DNA from 4 places in the Thiorhodovibrio winogradskyi genome. Region 1 is predicted to be linked to each of the others. Evidence: predicted binding sites of a transcription regulator. Region 1 holds the regulator's gene; each other region holds the start of a gene.
The links. The regulator sigma-54, encoded in region 1, starts transcription at its own class of promoters, with help from an activator protein. The targets are predictions, from matches to a motif close to TGGCANGNTNCNTGCTT.
Positions count from the first base shown of each region.

Region 2: a site for sigma-54 is predicted at 3,355-3,371, ahead of rsxA (electron transport complex subunit RsxA). Genes of this name have one in related genera too.
Region 3: a site for sigma-54 is predicted at 1,799-1,815, ahead of Thiowin_RS11920 (DUF4168 domain-containing protein). Genes of this name have one in related genera too.
Region 4: a site for sigma-54 is predicted at 2,060-2,076, ahead of Thiowin_RS05090 (PEP-CTERM sorting domain-containing protein). Genes of this name have one in related genera too.

Region 1 is NZ_CP121472.1:290,430-295,494, forward strand. It holds gene kdsC (3-deoxy-manno-octulosonate-8-phosphatase KdsC) at 1-63, shown strand, start outside; gene lptC (LPS export ABC transporter periplasmic protein LptC) at 76-705, shown strand; gene lptA (lipopolysaccharide transport periplasmic protein LptA) at 727-1,287, shown strand; gene lptB (LPS export ABC transporter ATP-binding protein) at 1,284-2,036, shown strand; gene Thiowin_RS01515 (RNA polymerase factor sigma-54) at 2,295-3,824, shown strand; gene hpf (ribosome hibernation-promoting factor, HPF/YfiA family) at 3,934-4,299, shown strand; gene Thiowin_RS01525 (PTS sugar transporter subunit IIA) at 4,418-4,939, shown strand; gene hprK (HPr(Ser) kinase/phosphatase) at 4,936-5,065, shown strand, end outside.
Region 2 is NZ_CP121472.1:1,044,776-1,049,840, reverse strand. It holds gene Thiowin_RS04670 (RnfABCDGE type electron transport complex subunit D) at 1-237, opposite strand, end outside; gene rsxC (electron transport complex subunit RsxC) at 564-2,066, opposite strand; gene rsxB (electron transport complex subunit RsxB) at 2,066-2,668, opposite strand; gene rsxA (electron transport complex subunit RsxA) at 2,713-3,288, opposite strand; gene nifL (nitrogen fixation negative regulator NifL) at 3,948-5,065, shown strand, end outside.
Region 3 is NZ_CP121472.1:2,680,935-2,685,999, forward strand. It holds gene Thiowin_RS11910 (ATP-binding protein) at 1-279, shown strand, start outside; gene Thiowin_RS11915 (sigma-54-dependent transcriptional regulator) at 276-1,679, shown strand; gene Thiowin_RS11920 (DUF4168 domain-containing protein) at 1,862-2,281, shown strand; gene Thiowin_RS11925 (BON domain-containing protein) at 2,377-3,168, shown strand; gene Thiowin_RS11930 (hypothetical protein) at 3,220-3,717, opposite strand; gene Thiowin_RS11935 (cysteine desulfurase family protein) at 3,729-4,880, opposite strand; gene Thiowin_RS11940 (trans-sulfuration enzyme family protein) at 4,887-5,065, opposite strand, start outside.
Region 4 is NZ_CP121472.1:1,132,375-1,137,439, forward strand. It holds gene Thiowin_RS05085 (ThiF family adenylyltransferase) at 106-972, shown strand; gene Thiowin_RS05090 (PEP-CTERM sorting domain-containing protein) at 1,084-2,019, opposite strand; gene Thiowin_RS05095 (efflux RND transporter permease subunit) at 2,510-4,792, opposite strand; gene Thiowin_RS05100 (hypothetical protein) at 5,054-5,065, opposite strand, start outside.

The DNA of each region.
Region 1 (5,065 bases):
CGCGCCCAGGAGACATTCGAGCCCATGCTCGCGCGTTATCTCCCTCCGTTCGAGGCGCTTTAGGCGCGACAACCGTTGTTCGCCTATCGTCGCCAATCCCTGCTTGCGGCAACACTGCTGCTGCTCGGAACCCTTGCCCTGTGGTTTTCCCAACCGACACAAGACACTGTCCAACCACAAAGCACCCTGGAAAATCGGCGTCCGGATTATATTGTCGAGGGTGTTCGCGCGCTGGAACTGGACTCCCAGGGGCAGCCCTTGCGCCAGCTGCATGCCGAGCAACTGCGCCATTACCCGGATGATGACAGCAGTGAACTCGACCAACCTCGCCTGGTACTCTATGACCAGGCGCTGCCGCCCTGGCGCATCCGCTCCGAGCGCGGCTGGATCGCGGCCGGAAGCGAGCAAATTGTCTTGACCGGGGATGTACGCGCCAATCGCGCTCAAGCTCCCGCCCATGACCCCCTTGCATTCTCAACCAGCCAGATCAAGATCTTTCCGGACGACCGCTATGTTGAAACTGATCGTTTCGTTGAACTCGACCGCGGCCTCGAGCACATGACGGCTATCGATGGCATGCGGCTCTGGTACAGTGAACCGATGCGAGGCGAATTCCTTGGACGGGTGCGTTCCCGGCTATCGACAAGTGAGACACCAGCGCCTCCGCGGCCGCCGGCAACCTCTGCCGACCGTCGTCTGGACTGATTCATCGCCACCATAAGACCCATGCTTTCTCCCAGCCCCAATGTTTCTGATCCCGGCGTTTCCAATCCCGGTTTCCGCGGCGCCCTTTCCTTGCGACCCGCCCTGGCGCTACTGTGCCTGATTGTCTTGACTACCACGCCCACACTCGCGCTTGACAGCGATCAGGAACAGCCGCTGTTCATTGAGGCGGACGCGGCTGAATTTGACGAAAACACCTCCCAAAGCTGGTACATCGGCAACGTCGATATCCAACAGGGCAGCCTGCGCATTCTTGCCGACCGGGTCGAGGTCCAGCATCGCGCAAACCGCCAGCCACGCATCATCATTGCCACGGGCAATCCGGCACGTTACCGACAAATGCCCGAGGGGGAGACCGAACCAGTGCTGGGGCAATCCCAGCGCATGGAATACGACGCTGACAGCGACGTGCTGACCCTGATCGACCGCGCCGTGCTGATTCAGGGCGAGGATCGCTTTGCCAATGACCGCATCGTCTATAACCGAACAAGCGCGCGCGTCACCGCCGGAACTAGCGCCCAGGGCGTGGAGCGCGTCAAGATCACCATCACGCCAAAGGAATGACTGCCGCCCCCCGCACTCAGGACACTCTGGCGCTGCAGGCCAAAGGTCTGGCAAAGAGCTATCGCCGTCGCCGGGTGGTCGATGGTGTCGATATTGCCGTGAGCGCCGGCGAGGTGGTCGGTTTGCTTGGTCCCAATGGCGCCGGCAAGACTACCAGCTTCTACATGATCGTCGGCCTGGTAGGCGCCGATGCCGGACGCATTCTGCTCGCTGGCGAGGATGTGACCCTCGCGCCCATGCACGCGCGCGCCCGCCGCGGCCTGAGCTATCTGGCCCAGGAACCATCGGTATTTCGCAAACTGAGTGCCGCGGACAACCTGATGGCGGTGCTCGAAACCCGCCCTGACCTCAACGACAACCAGCGCCGCCAGTCTTGCGAGGCGTTGCTCGATGAGCTTGGCATCGCGCACATTGCCCAATCCCTCGCCCTCAGTCTGTCGGGGGGCGAGCGCCGGCGACTGGAAATTGCCCGCGCTCTTGCCGTCGAGCCAAAAATCATGTTGCTCGACGAGCCCTTTGCCGGTGTTGACCCCATTGCCGTGGTCGATATCAAAAACATCATCACCCATCTGCGCAAGCGCGGCATCGGCGTGCTGGTGACCGACCACAATGTGCGGGAAACGCTCGACATCTGCGATCGCGCCTACATCATCAACGACGGCCAGGTGATTGCCGAGGGCGCGCCCTCGGTTTTGCTCGACAATACCCAGGTACGCGCCGTCTATCTTGGCGAGCATTTTCGGCTGTGATCAGCTCCTGGACCCATCAAATTGCGCTCCATGACGGGCACGATTTGTTCTCTAGCGCTCTTTTCTCTGACATTCAGACACCAGGACCGAGCCCCCGACTTTGCATCGAGTTGGCCAAGATCAGCTACAATCAAAATTGCCCCATGCAATTTACATTCGCCATTCCAACATTGCCATCCATGCCCATCCCGTCGAAGTTCCGCTGCCGGCCACCTTGTCCGTCACCTTGCCTGCCCGCTGTCAGTTGAAGCCCTCGCGATGAAGCAAAGCATTCAACTGCGCCTCGGCCAGCAGCTGACGATGACGCCGCAGCTGCAGCAGGCCATCAGGCTCCTGCAGCTCTCGACCCTGGATCTCCAGCAGGAAATCCAACAGGCGCTCGAGTCCAACCTGATGCTCGAGAACGCCGATGACGACCTGCCGGAACCAGGCACTCGGGAAGATCGCCGCAACCAGGACGAGGCCAGCGCCCTGCGTCTCGAGGAGGCCAGGCTCGATGGTTCGCTGCGCCCGGAGCGCGAGGACATGCCCAACGAGCTGCCCACCGACAGCGAATGGACGGATACCTTTGCCGATACCGCGGCCGATTCCCTTGCCGATACCTTCGATTCCATGCCAAGCAGCGGTGCTCAAGCCAGCGCCCAATCCGGCTCCCAGTCCGGCGATGGCAATGATTTTGACCTCTTCGCCCAGCGCTCGCGCCCGCAAACCCTTCACGATCATATCGCCTGGCAGCTCAATCTGACCCGTTTCGGCGCCCGCGACCAGGCCGTGGCCGAGGCGCTGATCGATGCCATCGACGCCGACGGCTACCTGCGCCTGGATCTGAGCGAACTGCCGGAGATTCTCAATGACCCGGAACTCGAGCAGGACGAGATCGAGGCGGTGCTGCATCGCATTCAGAGCTTCGACCCGCCAGGGCTAGCGGCGCGCGATCTGCGCGAATGCCTGATCCTGCAACTGCGCCAGCTGGCCGATAACCAGCCTCGACGCGACCATGCGCTGCGCATCTGCGAGCACCATTTCGACGCCCTTGCGCGCAATGATCTGGACGCCATGCGCCGCGGCACCAAGCTCGACGATGACGCCTTGGGCCAGGCACTGACGCTGATCCGCTCCCTGAATCCGCGCCCAGGCTCGGCCGTGACCGAGGTGCAACCGGAGTACATCAAGCCCGATGTGCTGGTGCGCCGCCGCCACGGCCGCTGGAGGGTGGAGCTCAATCCGGACAGCACACCGCGCATCCGCGTGAACGAGAGCTACAGACAGCTCATTCGGCGTGCCGACAAGGCCGAGGACAATCAATGCCTGAAATCCCATCTGCAGGAAGCGCAGTGGTTTATCAAGAGCCTGCTCAGCCGCAATGACACCGTCCTGCGCGTGGCAACTAAAATCGTCGAGCTGCAGCAAGACTTTTTCGATTTTGGCGAAGAGGCCATGCGCCCGTTGGTGCTGCGCGACATCGCCGAGTCGTTGGAGCTGCATGAATCCACCGTCTCGCGCGTGACCACGCAAAAGTACATGCACACCCCCAGGGGAACTTTCGAGTTTAAATATTTCTTCTCGAGTCACGTCAACACGACTTCAGGGGGCGAGTGTTCATCGACTGCCATCCGCGCCTTTATCCGCAAGTTGGTCGCCGCGGAGACGGCCAACAAACCACTGAGTGACAATAAAATCGCCGAGATCCTGTCGGATCAGGGCATTAAGGTGGCACGACGAACAGTCGCCAAATACCGCGAAGCCATGGGCATCCCGCCCTCGAACGAGCGCAAGCGGCTCGCATGACAGTCGGGTTTTCATCTTCCGGCCCTTTTGTGGTCAAATCCCACCCTGTTATTGCATCGGCCATTGCATCGGCTTTTCGCCGCGTTCGACCATCCAGGAGTCATCACCTATGCAAATCAAGCTCACGGGGCATCATGTCGACATTACCGAACCACTCAAGGACTATGTCGATAATAAATTTTCCCGCCTCGAGCGCCACTTTGACCATGTCATCAATGCCAACGTCATCCTGAGCGTCGAGAAGCTTCGCCAGAAGGCAGAAGCCACGCTGCTCGTCAATGGCGCCAATGTCCATGCCGATGCCACGCACGAGGATATGTACGCCGCCATCGATGGGCTCATCGACAAACTCGACCGCCAGGTACTCAAGCACAAGGAAAAGCGCCAAAGTCATCGCGCGCCCGGGGCCAAGGCGGCTAGCGCCGAACTGGCCGCCACCGACGAGGCGGCAGCGGATGCGCTCGAGGAGGACTGAGGTCAAAGGCGGCGCCTGCCCCCCCTGTCCTATCACCTGTCCTATCAAGCGTCCTATCAAGTGTCCCACCACAAGCGGACCGACATCATTCACTGATGACCAGGTACCGGAGCCGGTCATGCCGGCTCCGGTTTTTCTTTACTCCACCGGAGAGCCAGCGCACATGTTTCCCCCGCAACTCATCGTCGAGCACCGAGTGCTCGCCGGGGCCAGCATCAGCAGCAAAAAGCGGCTGCTGGAAACCCTGGCCGAGCTGCTGGTCGCCGAGCAGCCCCAGCTCAGCCGCGAGGCAGTGTTTGATCGCCTGCTCGAGCGCGAACGCCTCGGCAGCACCGGCCTCGGTCATGGCGTGGCGCTACCCCATGCACGGGTGGCGGATATCACGGATTCCATTGGTGCCTTCATTCAGATGCGCGAGCCCGTCGCCTTCGATGCTATCGACGACCAACCCATTAATCTCGCCTTTGCGCTCCTGGTGCCCGAGAGTGCCAACGAGACCCATCTGCAACTGCTTGCCAATCTGGCGGAAATCTTCAATCAGGATCCACTTCGCCAGCGCTTACGCGCAGCCGAGGATCCACGAGCACTGCTCGAGATCCTCACCCAGGCGTCTCCGACACCAGCCCGCGGGGCCAGGTGAAAGCCCGCGACTCCCTGCAGCATCTGGTCGACAGCCTGAGCAAGCCGCTCAAGCTGCGCTGGCTACTTGAGCCTCCGCCAACGCCCATTCCTCTGTTCAATCCACCCTCGTCATCCATCCAGCGCC
Region 2 (5,065 bases), 750 kb from region 1:
CAGTGCCGAGCCATCAAGCAATCCCGGGCGCGCGGGTTTGCCCGCCAGCTTCAGCCCCAGCGCCTCCCACAGCAGCGCGCCCAGCACAGTGATGCCAAACAAAAAGATCGCCGGCCAGCCGAACTGATAGAGCCCAAAGAGCGTCGCCGGCACCAGCGCCAGCATCACCAGACGCATGGTCCGCGCGACACTGTTCGGCGCGTGAGTGTGGGGATTGGCGGCAAAGGCTGTTGGCATTTTTTAGGTGTTAGGTGTTAGGTGTTAGGTGTTAGGTGTTAGGTGTTAGGTGTTAGGTGTTAGGTGTTAGGTGTTAGGTGTTAGGTGTTAGGTGCTTGTGGCTATTAGGTGGTTAATACAAATGCGGCCTCAGCATGATGTCGCCCTCTATTCCGACGCAACAAGAAAAGGCTCGCGCAGAGGCGCGGAGACGCAAAGGGAAGAGAAAGGACTGGTCGATTTCCCAGCAGGTTTCTCCTCTGTTCCTCTTCTTCTCCGCGCCTTTGCGTCTTTGCGTCTTTGCGCGAGATTTCTTCTTCCTCGCTTCGCAAACGCATTTCCACTCATTACTGGCCACTCGCCACTTTCTTCCTCTCCGCCATGGCCGCGCGCTTGGCGGCCTTGATGGCCTCCATGCGTGCTCTACGCTGCTCGGCGAGGCGCTTGGTTTCCATCTGTTTTTGCTTGACGCGGTCGCGTTCGGCCATGGCGCCCTTGGCGTGAACAAAGTACTGCACCAGGGGCAGATGGGCCGGGCAGACGTAAGCGCAGCAACCGCAGCCGATGCAGTCGAGCAGACCCGCATCCAGCGCGCGTTTGGGTTGCCCGGCGCGCACCAGGGCGGCCATTTCCAGCGGCACCAGTCCGCAGGGGCAGGCCATGACGCATTGGCCGCAGCGAATGCAGGCGGAGGGCTCGCGCACCCGGGTCTCGACCTCGGTCAGTGCCAGGATGCCATTGGTGCCCTTGATGACAGGTGCGCGTTGGCTGGGGATGACCTGCCCCATCATGGGACCGCCGCTCAACAGTCGCGCCGGATGCTCGACAAAGCCGCCGCTGGCCTCGAGCAGCGTCTCGATACGGGTGCCAATGGGCACGCGCAGGTTGCGCGGGTTCTTGATGGCGCCGCCGCTGATGGTGACGACGCGATCAATCAGCGGGCGCCCCTCGCGCAGCGCCTGGTGCACGGCAAAGGCCGTGGCCGGGTTATGCACCACCACGCCAATGTCCGCTGTCAGCCCGCGTGCCGGGGTCTCCTGCCCGGTCAGGGTCTGCACCAGATGCTTCTCCGAGCCCATGGGGTAGTGCATGGGCAAGCCGATGACCTCAATGCTGGCCTGCCCGCCATGCTGTCCGCCGTCATGTCCGGCGCCGGCAGGCCCAGGCACAGCCCCAGCCCTTTCGGCGGCCGCTTGCAGCATCGCCTGCTGGGCTTGGGGTTTGTTGTTCTCAATGGCGACAATGATCCGTGTCACCCCCAGTACATGGGCCATGATGCGCGCGCCATCGAGTACGGCGGCGGCCTGCTCGCGCATCAGCCGATCATCGCAGGTCAGATAGGGCTCGCACTCGGCGCCATTGATGACCAGGGTATTTAATTCATAGCGATTGCGTAGATTGAGTTTCACCGCCGCCGGAAAGGTCGCGCCGCCCAGGCCGACCACGCCGGCGGCGGCCACACGCTTGGCAATCTCCGCTGGCTCGAGCGCGAAGGGGTCCCCCGCGCCCTCGATGCCATCGGCCCAGCGGTCCTCGCCATCGGGTTGCAAGGAAATGGTGCGCACCGACAAACCCGAGGGATGATTGGCCGGATACAGCCCAATGCCGGCGATGCGTCCCGAGGTGGGTGCATGAATGGGCGCGGAGACCGGCCCCTGGGCGCGCGCGATCAACTCGCCCTTGGCGACTCGCTGACGGCGCTCGACCACGGGGTTGGCCGCGGCACCGATATGCTGTTGCAAGGGGATGTGCAGCAGCGACGGCAAGGGCAGAGGCTCGATGGGGCGTTCGGCCGACAGCTGCTTGCGGTCATCGGGATGGACGCCGCCACGAATACGGAATAGACGCATTAGGCGGCGACCTCCGGCATGATGAGCGCGGTCGAGGTTGGACTCGGTGTCGTGCCCGCGCTCGTTCCAGCCCCCGGCCCAAGGTCCGGCAAGGGCCAATACCAGCTCTGAGGTGTGTGGCCGACAGGACGCATTTCGATGCACTCGGTCGGGCAGTCGTCAAAGCACAGCCCGCAGCCAGTGCAGGCATCGGCGAAGACGGCATGAATCATGTCCTTGGCGCCCATGATGGCGTCGGTCGGGCAGCGTTTCATGCACTTGGTGCAGCCGATGCAGGACCGCTCATGAATGAAGGCGACCCTGGGCTCGGCATCGCTCACGGCCGATGCATCAAGCGAGACGCCAAGCTTCTCGGCCAGCGCCTCGGCCAGTGCGCGCCCGCCCGGTGGGCAGCAGGTCACGGCTGCCTCGCCGCTGGCAATGGCGGCCGCGGCCGGTGTGCAACCAGGATAACCGCACTGCCCGCACTGGGAGCCCGGCAGCAGGGCTTCAACCTCGGCCTCCAGTGGATTGCCCCGCACGCGCAGAAAGCGGTCGGCAATGCCAAGCAGGGTGCCCAGGGCTAGGCCAAGCGCGGTAAGACTGAGGATGGCGCTGATCATTCTAGTGGCTAGTGGCTAGTGGCTAGTGGCTGGTTGTTGGCGGTTCACGCTAAGCCGGCGAAGCCCATGAAGGCGAGAGAGAGCAGCCCCGCGACCACGAAGGCGATGGGGGTGCCGGCGAAGGCATCCGGCACCTGGGCCAGGGCGAGGCGCTCGCGCAGCCCGGCGAAGAGCACCATGACCAGGGTGAAGCCGAGCGCCGAGCCGAAGCCGTAGAGCAGGCTTTCAGCGAAAGCATGCGCTTCCTGGACATTGAGCAGGGCCACGCCGAGCACCGCGCAGTTGGTGGTGATCAGGGGTAGAAAAATACCCAGCACCTGGTAGAGCGTCGGGGACATTTTGCGCACCGCCATTTCGGTAAACTGCACCACGGCGGCGATGGCCAGGATGAAGGTCAGGATGCGCAGGAATTCCAGATTCAGCGGCTGCAGCAGCCAATGTTCCAGCAGCCAGCTCGCGGCGCCGGCCAGAGTGAGCACAAAGGTGGTGGCCAGTCCCATCCCCAGGGCACTGTCGAGCTTGTTGGATACGCCCATGAAGGGGCACAAGCCCAGGAATTTGACCAGGACCACGTTATTGACCAGCGCGGTGCCGAGAATCAAGAGTAGAGCATCGGACATGGCAATCAGGACCAAGGCAGCGGTGGTGTTCTGTCGGGCGTGCCGAAGCAGCGGGTCTGCCTGAGCAAGCAAGGCCGGTGCCAATCGCCGCCGGCGCCTGTCGCGAGCGGCTGGCCGGCGTTTGCGACGCGCGCGCTTGTCGCGGATGCCACAGGTTGCCTGGAGGACTGGGCTGTCTTTGTCGCCTTCCCGACAAGGCGTTCGTTTCCTCAAGCCTTCCCAGGCCGCGGGGCCCTAAACGAGTTCTGGTTCTGGTTCTGGTTCTTCTTGTTCTGGCGCGTTACGAAGCGGCTGGCAGCCGCTTCTTCAGCTCGCGAAGGATGCACATCGACGCTGGCGCGAATTCTGCTTTATGCTGTCGCCATCTAAAGAGGCAGGCTGGCCGCGGCGCGCCGGCTTGCTCCCCACTGGGTCACACAGCGGTCGGTCGACTTGGTTAGTCACGGGGCGCCGGTCAACTGGCCTCAGCCAAGGCGCACAGATGCTGGAGGAAATTACTCGTGGCTGGATCAAGATTCGCCCAAGCAGAGGCCCGACCCGGGACCGGAGCCGATGTCAGACTGACCGTCGGGCCCGATGCCGCGCCAGGCGCCAATACGGGTTCCAGAACGGGGGCTGGCGCAAGCACCAGGCCGCCAAGCGCGGAAGAAACCGAGGCTATGAACGCCTTGGCGCGATTTCTCGCCGCGCCCCCAGCCGACACCCCGCCCGAGGTGCTGCGCGTGCTCACGCTCATGGCGGGTGATCCGGACGCGCCCCTGCCGCCACGGGTGTATTTCGAGACCGTCGAGCAGGCGCCCGTGGCCATTTCCATCACGGACGACAAGGCGGATATTCTTTATGTCAATGCCGCCTTTGAGCAACTCACTGGCTATGATCGTGACCAAGTCATCGGGCGCAACCAGTCGATCCTGTCCAACAACGCCACGCCTAGCAGCATCTACCAGCAACTGTGGCGCACCATCCAGAGCAAGAATACCTGGACGGGTATTTTGGTCAATCGCACCCGCGATGGCGGCGACTATCTGGCCGAGCTGATCATCTCCCCGGTGCTCGATGCTGGCGGGCGCATTCGCTTTTTCCTCGGCATGCACCGCGATGTGACGCGCGAGCATCGCCTGGAGGCCGATCTGCGCGCGCAAAAGATTCGCAGCGAGGCGGTGCTCAATGCCGCCCCGGTGCTAGTGGTCCTGCTCGATGCCGAGGGGCGGATCATGCTCGATAACATGGAGTACAAAAAACTCCTTGGCGATCTGCGTGGCGAGGAACCGGCCAGGGCGCTGCGGCAGGCATTGATTGAACAGGCCGGCTTCGATCCGCTTGAGCGGGTGCTCAAGGGCGACGGCTTCAAGGATGTTGAAATTAGCCTGCTAGCGCCTGGCAGCAGCGCGCCGCGCTGGTTTTCCTGCTCCGGCGTGGCGGTGAACGAATCCGACGCCAGCGTGCGTGGCTACTTTGGCGCCGCCGAGGCTGGCGAGCATCGGCTGCTGCTGCTGGCCAATGAGGTGACCGCGCGCCGGCGCGAGATCGACCGCGCCCATCTCGAGCATCTGCGCGCGCGCCTGGCCGAGCAGCAATTATCCGAAGGGGTGCGCGAGGCCTTGGCGGCGGCCAGTTATCAGATCGAGCAGCCGCTGAATCTCATCCGCGCCGCCACAACCATGTTCGGTGATCGCGACGGCGAGCTTGGCCTGTTCATCGATCATCTGCGCCAGATCAGCACCGCCAGCGAGCGGGCGCTGGCCACCCTGCGCGCGGCCTTGCCGAGCGAGGCGCC
Region 3 (5,065 bases), 2.4 Mb from region 1:
GAGCTGGATGACGACGGACTGCGGCTGTGGGTGAGCGACGACGGGCCAGGCATTGCCGAGTCCGCGCGCGAGCGGTTGTTCGAGCCCTTTTTCACCACCAAGCCAGTTGGCCAGGGCACCGGGCTTGGGCTGGCGGTGGCACGCGCAGCGATCGCCGAGCATGATGGGCACTTGTCGCTGGAGGCCGGGGGGCTGGGCGGCGCCTGTTTTCAAATCGCATTACCGCCTGTCATTGTGCATGGCGCACCAGAGGGCCGCGCAGCAGAGACTTCCGGATGACAAACGCCGAGACAGCCGCCAACAACACCGGTCAGGTCGCCAGCATCCTGGTGGTCGAGGACGATCACGGCTACCGCCAACTGCTGATCGACGAGCTGGCGGACGCGGGCTATCGCGCGCTGGGCGTGGCCGATGCCGAGGCCGCTCGCGCCGTCCTGACGTCCGCGTCCTTTGCCCTGGTGCTGTGCGATCTGCGCCTGCCCGGCGCCGATGGCCTGGCGGTGTTGCAGGCCAGTCGCGCCTGTCGACCCCAGCCCGGGTTCATCATGGTGACCGGCTTTGGCACCATCGACCAAGCCGTCGCGGCGCTCAAGGCCGGGGCTGACGACTTTCTCACCAAGCCATTGGATTTGGAACATCTGCGCCTGACGGTGGCGCGGGTGCTCGATCGGCGCCAATTACAGGTGGAAGTGGCGCGCTATCGGGAGCTGCTGGGGGCGCGGGACTTCCACGGCATGCTCGGCAAAAGTCCCGCCATGCTGAAGCTCTTTGAGCTGATCCGCCGCATCGCGCCGTCGCACAGCAGCGTGCTCATCACCGGCGAGTCCGGCACCGGAAAGGAACTGGTTGCGCGCGCCCTGCATCAAGAGAGTACGCGCGCCGAGGCGCCTTTCGTGGCGCTCAATTGCGCCGGCATTCCCGAAACCCTGCTGGAATCCGAATTGTTCGGCCATGCCGCCGGCGCCTTCAGCGGCGCGCGCGCGGGGCGGCGCGGGCTGTTTTTGGAAGCCGACGGCGGCACGCTGTTTCTCGATGAAATCGCCGAGATGCCACCGGCCATGCAGACCAAACTGCTGCGCCTGCTGCAAGACGGCCAAGTGCGCCCGGTCGGCGCCAATCAGGAAATCGCCGCCGATGTGCGCATTCTCGCCGCCACCCACCAGAACCCGAGCGAGCGTATTGCCGCTGGCGAGCTACGCCAGGATCTGTTCTACCGGCTGGAGACCTTTCGCCTGCATGTCCCGCCGCTGCGCGAACGCGGCGAGGACATCGCTCATCTCTTGCGCCATTTCCTCGGCCTGCATGCGCGCGCCGGCACGGCGCCTGAGTTCGCGCCCGAGGCCTGGCGCGCGCTGCTCGACTACGCCTTTCCCGGCAATGTGCGCGAGCTGGGCAGTCTGGTCGAGCGCCTGGTCACCCTGGCCGCCGGCGCGCGGATTGAATTCCATGACCTGCCCGAGCGCGTGCGCCAGGCGTCACCGACCGCGGCGGATGCCACATCGCCCGCGGCAGGCGCCCGAGAGGAAGACTGGCGCACCCTTGCCGAGGTCGAGGCCAGCCATATTCGCGCGGTACTCGACTGGACCGGCGGTAACAAGCAGCGGGCCGCGCGCATTCTGGGTATCGGGCGCAAGACGCTCTATCGCAAACTCGGTGAACGGGGTCCGGATGACCCGTAGCGGAATGCCCCATGTGTCGAAATGATCCGCTTTGGGCGCTGGATGGGACCGCCGGGGAGGCGGCAAAATTGATCCTAGTGGTCTGTTATAAAAAGACAAATCATGCCGTCTTGGCAGTTTGGCACGATCCCTGATTGTCTTGGGGCACCTTTCGCCAAACTGACCTATAAGGAGGTCTTATCATGACACTGACCAAAACCAATACCCTGACCGCCACCGCTCTGCTCGCCGCCGGACTCCTGAGTGCCGGACCGGTGCTGGCGCAATCCATGGGGGGCGGAGGAGCAACCGGCGGCGGCCAACCCCAGGGCAGTTACTCCTCGCAGGGCGCACAGCAAGTCGAGGTTGACGACGGGACCCTGGCGACCTTTGCCGAAGCCTTTCAGAATGTGCAGGAGCTCAATCAGGAGCTGACCGAGGAGATGTCCACGGCCAAATCCACCGAGGCCGCCCAGAGCATGCAGCAAGAGGCCCAGGAAGCCATGGTCAAGGCAGTCGAGAACAGCGGCATTTCCATTGCTGACTACAACGAGATCGCTTCCGGCATGCGCTACGATCCGGTGCTCGCGGAGCGGGTGAAGGAAGCCGTCGGCGATCTTTAATGCCTTGAGCGCGGCGCGGCGTCAGCGTGACGCCGCGCGTTCGCGGTCAAACCATTGGACACTGAAATCGACTGTCGTCTATCGAGGTAATCGCGGTGTTGCAAACCCTTGCTACTCTGACCCTCTTCAGTCTCTCCGTTGTCACCGCCACTGCTGCCGAAACGCCCGATGTGCGCGCCGCGCAGGCGCAGATGTTAATGCGGATCAACCCCTTGCTCGACGGATACGAGATTCGGATCATTCCCTTCCCCAACAAGTGGCATCTGGAAGGCGCGGTCTCCAACGCCATTGAGGCCGACCTGGCGCGCGAATTGGCCGAGTTGATGGCGAGCGCTGATACAGAGATCGTCATGGAGCTCGAACTGGACGCACCCATGGCGGCAGCATCCGGCCAACTGATTGGCGAGCTGCGTGATCGCACCACAAAGGCACGCCTGCGTCAGCGTCTGCGCTGGCAGACCCGCAATCAGCCGCTGGATGTGAAGATGGAGGTCGAAAAAGGCGTCGTGCGCTTGCACGGTCAGGTCGGCAACGCCGCGACCAAGGATCGGCTCGCCGCCATGGCCGCCAGCACCTTGGGGGTCGATGAAGTCTTCAACTACATCAGCGTCGACCCGGCGCTTATCCCCAAGGAGCGCGAAGCCGAGGAGCGCGCCAAGGCGGAAGAAAACGCGGATGACTGGATCGCGCCCCGCCTGCTGCGCCTATTGGCCTCGGACACCAGAGTCAATGCGCGCGCCATCGACATGGCGGTCGAAAGCGGGCGGGTTATTCTCAGCGGCTCGGTCAGCTCTGTGGCCGAGCGCAATGTCGCCGAGAGCCTGGCCGAGTACATACCAGGCGTGCGGGAGGTCGACTCGCACCTGGTGATTGAGCGCCAGCTTTGAAATGTTGTGAATGTTTGGCGTCATGATGCCAAGCGGTCGGCCAAGATCAAGTCATCTGAGTGTATCTTCTCCCATCAGTCGGCGGTCTCGATCAGCCAACCCATGCCCCAGACATTCCCCCAAGGCCGCGCGGCTGCGCTGGGCGAGAAACTCAGGTGATAATCGCCGTTGCGCAAACAGCAGATTCTGCTCGGCCGTGCGATCCAGATAGAGCAGATCCGCTGCTTCGGGCGCGAAGGGCCGGCGGCTGACACGGGCAATGCGCCCGAGGTTGACCCCGCGACCGTCATCAAGCAGCAGCAGATGCGGCGCCAGCCCGCGCGCCGGATCGGGGCGCGGGAAGTCGATGACGCCGAGCAGTTCATAGGGCTGCCCACTGAGATGCACGCCAAGCTGCACCGGGCTCTCGATGAGTTCGACCAGATAGATGGTCTCGCCGAGTGCCGCGCGCAGGCGTTCGACCTGTTGGTGATACGCAGGCGAGGGCCACAGGCCACTATCCTGCGGGTTCTCGCCGCTCGTATCGGGTTCGGGAGGTTCAGCGCGCATGGCGACCGCCTCTATTGGCCCGCCGTCACAGACTGCCGCCAGGCGTTGATCAGCACATCGGCGGCGCGCTCCAGTTCGGCATCGCTGGTTTCGGCGCCCAGGCTCAGACGCACCGTCGCGTGCGCCTGCTCGGGGGGGCGGCCCATGGCGGCGAGCACGCTGCTGACGGCATCGGCGCCGGCATGACAGGCCGCGCCCAGAGAGGCGGCGATCTCCGGAGCATCTGCCAGCAGGTCGTGCCCGGTGACGGCGGGAAAGGCCAGGCTCAGGGTGTTGGGCAGACGCGCCTCGGGATGGCCGTTGAGCACTAACCCAGGAATAGCCGCCTCAAGTGCCCGGTGCAGCCCATCGCGCTGGCGCTTAAGCCGCGCGCTCAGTGTTGGCAGGCGGGCTTGCGCCAGCGCGGCCGCCGCGCCCAGGGCGACGATGTAGGCGACATTCTCGGTGCCGGGGCGGAGGCCCTGCTCCTGACCGGCGCCGAACAGCAGGGGTTGCAGCGGGGCGCCGGCGCGACGGTAGAGTGCGCCGATGCCCTTGGGCGCGTGGAATTTATGCCCGGCCAGGGTGAGCAAATCGACACCGAGGGCGTTGACATCAATCGGGATCTTGCCCGCTGATTGCGCTGCGTCGCAGTGAAAGAGCGCGCCGCTCTGGTGGGCGAGTGCCGCCAGTTCCCGAATGGGTTGGATCGTACCGACCTCGTTGTTGGCGTGCATCACCGACACCAGCCGGGTATCCGGGCGCAGCGCGGCTTGGAGATCGGCGGGGTTGACCTGGCCACTGGCATCGACCCGCAGCCAGCTCAGTGTCCAACCCTGGGTTTCCAGATAGTCAAGCGGCGCGCTCACCGCCGGATGCTCGACGGCGCTGGCGATCAGATGCCGGCCGCGCCCGGTCTGCGCCAGCGCCCGCGCCGCGCCCAGCAGCGCTAGGTTGTTGGCCTCGGTGGCCGAGGCGGTGAAGAGGATGTTTTCGGGTTGCGCGCCAATCAGACTCGCCACCTGCGTGCGTGCCTGGTCAACCGCCGCGCGCGCGGCCCGCCCAAGCGGATGATCGCTGGCCGGATTGCCAAAGCCCGCGCCCAACCAGGGGAGCATGGCGTCGAGCACATCGGAGGCGACCGGGGTGGTGGCGTTGTGGTCGAGATAAATCAGTGCCGACATGAGCACTCAGCCCAACGCCTGGTTCAGATCGGCGATCAGATCCTCGGGCTCTTCCAGTCCCACCGACAGGCGCAGCATGCTGTCGGTGATACCGCGTCGGGTGCGCTCGGCAGGCGGCAGGCCGTGGTGGGTGGTGGTGCAGGGTTGGGTGACCAGGCTTTCCACGCCGCCGAGCGAGGGCGCCA
Region 4 (5,065 bases), 840 kb from region 1:
TTTCTGTTCCCGGAACTCCCAGAACTCTCGCGAAAAACTCCCCAGTAAAGGTTCACCGGAACGCGCGGGAGCTGTTTGAAATGCCGGCTAACAAAGAGGTGTGGAATGTCTCAGCAAGAGCGCTTTGATTATGAGGTTGCGTTTTCGCGCAATATTGGGTGGTTTACTGAAGCCGAGCAAGCGCGTTTGCGCGGCTGCAGGGTGGCTGTTGGGGGCCTGGGCGGGGTTGGCGGCAGCCATTTGCTGACCCTTGCCCGGCTTGGGGTGGGACAGTTCACCATCACAGATCTGGATACCTTTGAGTGGGCGAATATCAATCGGCAGGCGGGCGCGATGAAGTCGACCATGGGCAAGCCCAAGCTGGATGTGCTGGCCAATCAGGTGCGGGACATCAACCCGGAGGTGCAACTGTCACTGATGCCAAATGGACTGAGCCTGGAGAATATCGATGACTTTCTGGACGGCGTTGATTTGTACATGGACAGTCTGGATATGTTCGCGCTGGAGATTCGCCGCAAGGTATTCGCCCGCTGTCATGAGCGCGGCATTCCCGCCGTGACCGCCGCGCCCATGGGAATGGGCACCTCCATGCTTGCCTTCGACCCCAAGGGCATGAGCTTTGAGCAGTATTTCTGCCTGGACGGTTTTGCGTTCGAGGATCAGATTTTAAAGTTTATCGTCGGCGTATCGCCGTCGATGCAGCAGCGGCATTATCTGGTCGATCGCCGCTCGGTAAATCTGTTTAAGAAGAAGGTGCCTTCCACCGCCATTGGCATTGAGTTGGCCGCTGGCGTGGCTTGTACCAATGCGGTGAAATTTCTGCTCCAGCGTGGTGATGTGGTCAGCGTGCCGCACGGGCTGCATTTTGATGCCTATCGCAACAAGCTGATCAAAACCTATCGGCCATGGGGCAATCGCCACCCCATGCAGCGGTTGATGTTTTGGTATATCCGGCGGCTCCTGCTTGATTGACTGACGGGATAAGCTGTTTTTTTACACCAAAAAACAACGCAAAAAGAAGGCGCCCTAATTTTTAGGGCGCCTTCCATATCGGACTAATCAGTTAGCCCATGGATTAAGCATTTACGCAGCGGCCTTTTTGCGACCGAAAGCGCCAAACCCCAGCAAGCCAGCGCCCAGCAATGCGAGTGATGCTGGCTCGGGTACGTCAAACTTAATGCTCCCGTTATGGTTGCCCGAAAGCATTGCCACCGTCGGATCTGCAGTGAACGTCACTTCTTCGTCGTCAAGATTCTGGTCAAGCACCCAGCGCACCTCAACGGGTGGCACACAGGTTGCAAGGTCATAGAAGCTACTGCCAGATCCGGCACACGAGGCCCCTGTGGTATTGAAGAAGTCTTGGAAAAGCGGGTCTTCGTCACCGCTGAAGGAAACAAAGCCGTTTACGATAAAGTTTTGGTTATTGCTGTTGTCGCTTCCGGTCACGGTCATGTCAAAGATATTGATGAATTCAAGGCCGCCGCCGGAAGTAAGAGGATCGGCGTCTCGGACAAGAAAGACCTCAATGAGGCCGGAGTTGTATTTCAAGCTCTCGACTGTACTGCCAGAAGCGGCGGTAATTTCCCCTTGGAGTTCGAAGTCAAAGGACAACCCCCAACTGCCGCTAAAAACATCAAAGAAAATGGAATCATTTACGAAGCCAGCTGAAGCGTTACCGGGCAAAAAGCCGCTGATGCGGTTATAGCCATAGCCGATGTCATTAAAGCCATCTACACCAAGACCGCCAATGGTGGTAATCGCGTCACCAACCAGGTTCGCGTCGTCCAGGGTGATCGTCGTTTCAGAGTTGTAGCTGAAATCCATCTGCGTCTTTAAGCCAGAGCAGGTAGCACAGACCGTTGCATCGAAGGTTCCAGAAATCCCGACCCCTGTGCCGTCGGTATCGACGAAAAATGGAGTAGCACCCGCCTGCGCAGCCGCCATCGTCAGCGCAAACCCCACAAAATGCTTCTTGTGCAATTTCATTTCTTTGTTCCCCAGTAAGTTGAATTTGTTCATGGACAGGACCGATCTCACCAACCCTCCACGCAAATCTCTAAAGCAATCCAGATGCCAACTTATAACATATTGTTTCAAAAGACTTCTTTTTTCACCCCCTGCCGTGACTGTAAAAAAAGCTGACACTCGATTTGCCTAAAATCACCCCGAAGAGCCTGATGACAAGCGGGCTAACGGCGAAAAACCTTCTCAAGGCTCTGATTATTATCGCATTATTTTTGAAAACGCCAGCATGGCCCAGCTGTAAAAAAACCTGACACCCGTGGACGCGATTTGAGCGGAAAAACAGGCTCAAAACGGCCCAATCAAGGTCAAAACAGGCGCCGCACAGCACGGGAAAAGGGCCGAAAAAATCACTTAACTACCTGTTTTTATGAATAAAGAAGACACTTAACAGGATGTCGCCAAGGGCCAAAAAGCCAGGTGTAAAAAAAGCTGACAGTCGCGCCAGCCGCTGGCCTTTTGCCCCGGCCAGCGGGCGGCGCTGGCGTCACTCGGCTTGGCGTTGGGGCCTTGGTTTCCGGCGCCGGGTTGTCAGAAGCAGCAGCGCCGGCAGCACCAGAAGGTCGAAGAAGAGCGCGGCGACCAGTCCGACGGCGGTGAGCAGGCCAAAGGCGGCGGTGGGGTTGAAGGCGGAGGTGCCAATGAGCAGGAACTGTCCGCCCAGGATGAGCGTGGTCACGACGATGGCGCGCCCGGTTTGCTGGTAGGCGCGGGCCAGCGCCCAGACGGGCGCGCTGCCGGCGGCCAGGCGGTGGCGGTAGTTGTGCATCAGATGGATGGTATCGTCGACCGCGATGCCCACGGTGACGCTGGCGATCATGGCGGTGGCCATGTCGAGCCAGACACCGAGCAGCCCCATGATGATGAAGATGAGCGCGATGGGGGCCAGGTTGGGGATCATGCTGACCAGCATCTGCACCGGGGAGCGCCACAGGATGAGCATCAGCAGCGCGATCAGCAGCACGGCGGCGGCCAAACCGCGTACTTGGCCCTGAATCAGCAGTTGCTCCTGGTCGGCGAACAGGCGCCCAAAGCCGGCGACGCGTACCCGCAGGTCGCCGAGATTCTGGTCGGCGAGCTGGTTGTCGATGCGCGCGATCAGATCGTTAATGGCGCGGGCGCCGCGCACGTTGAGATTGAGCACCAGGCGGCTTTGGTCGAACTCGCGGTTGACCAGCTCGTAAAGATCGGTCCCGTCATAGACCAGCAGGTACTGGGTAATCAGGTTCTGGCTGTCCGGCAGCGCGCGGTAGGCGGGGTCTCCCCCATGGAAGCTCAGGTGCATCTCCTCGATAAAATCCACCAGCGACAGGGCGCGATCCACCTCTGGTTGCGCCTCCAGCCACTGCTGCGTGCGTTGGATGGATCGCAGCGCCTCGGGCTGCTTGAAGGCATCGCGCTGCCCCTTGGCCTGAAAGACGAGTTCCAGCGCGGTGACGCCAACCAACCGCTCGCCGATGCGCTCGGTCGATTGGGTGATGGGATGCGCGGGTGGGAAAAAGCGCAGCAGATCGGTCTCGGTCTGAATGCGCGCGATTTGCGGCAGGCCGATGCCCAGCAGGACGGCGGAGAGTCCCAGCACCCAAAGGGGGCGGCGCATGCCTTGGCGACGCAGCGCGCGCACACTCTGGTCAATCCAGGAGACACCCCGGCGACGGTGGCTCCAGGCGCCGCGATCCCAGCGGGCGAAAATGGGCGGGACCAGCCAGATCATAATGGCAGCCTGGGCCAGCATGCCGGCGGCGGCCACTTGTCCGAAAGCAGCGATGGGCTGAATGGAGCTGAAGCTGAGCGACAGCAGCCCCACACCAGTGGTCAGCGCCACGAACAGAATCGGCTTGCCGACCTGATGGGCGGCGCGCGCGGCGCGCTCTGGCCCGCTCAGGCCCTGGCGCGCGGCGAGCGCCACCGCGTTGAGCCAATGAATCAAGGCCGCCACGGTGAGCGCGGACATCAGCGGCGGCAGAATGGCGGAAATCAGGGTGTAGGGTTTACCCGCAAGAATCAGCAGCGCCACGCTGACATTGACCACGGCGGCAATCACCAGGGCGCTGACCGCCACCGCCAGCCAGCGGCGAAACATCAGCCAGATGATGAGCAACCCAAACCCCAGGGTCGCGGGCACCAGCACCAGGGTGTCGTGAATCATGGCGCGCAGTTGCGCCACATCCAGGGCGATCTGGCCGGCGACGGCGGTGAGATGATCATCAAGCTGGTGGGCGCTGATGGCGGCGCGCAGGGTGTTTTCCAGCTCCAACCGCTCCAGGCTGTTGTTTAGCGCGCGCGGGCGCACCACCAAGGCCAGGGCCTGGCCGTCCTCGCTAGCGAGCATGCCGCCGGCGAAGCGGTCGCCGAGCACCCGCGCGCGGCGCTCCCTTGGATTATCGAGCTGATCCGCCTGGGCTTGATCGAGCAGGGGCTCGATGGCAAAGCCGTCCTCGGTGCTGCGGATGTGGTCCTGATTGGCGAGCGACAGCACCCGATCAACCATGGGGTCGCGCGCCAGCGCCTCGCCCAGGGCGAAATACCGCGCGAGAAAGGCGTCTTGCCACAGGGTATCGCCCTCGCCTTCAAACAGCGCGACCAGGACTTGATCGAGCGGAAAGGTCTCGCGCAGTTGGTTCTCGAACTGCACGGTGGGCGAGCTGGTGGGGAAGTAGGCTTCTGGGGCGTTGTCCAGGCGGATCAGCACAAGGGCGGTGTTGGCCAGGAGCGCCACCAGGATGAGAATGATGAGGGCGGTGCGCCCTGAGAGGAGAAAGGGCTTCATTGGGGCTTCCCGTACGACTTGCGGATTAAGAAGAGACAGGGTTCATGAGCTCGTGCCTGTGAAAGGTATGCACGCATGCGCGGTAACACCTCGCGCATGCCCGCCACATGATAACGGCGACAAAGGGGACAATGGATCTTTCGGCACACAGCAGGCGCGCATGCCGATGAACAAAAAAACCCGCGACAGCTTGCGACTGTCGCGGGTTCGAGACGATGTGGCCAGCTTTAGGCCGAAGCCAAGCTAGCTAGCCAAGTTCCTTCAGCGCCTTTT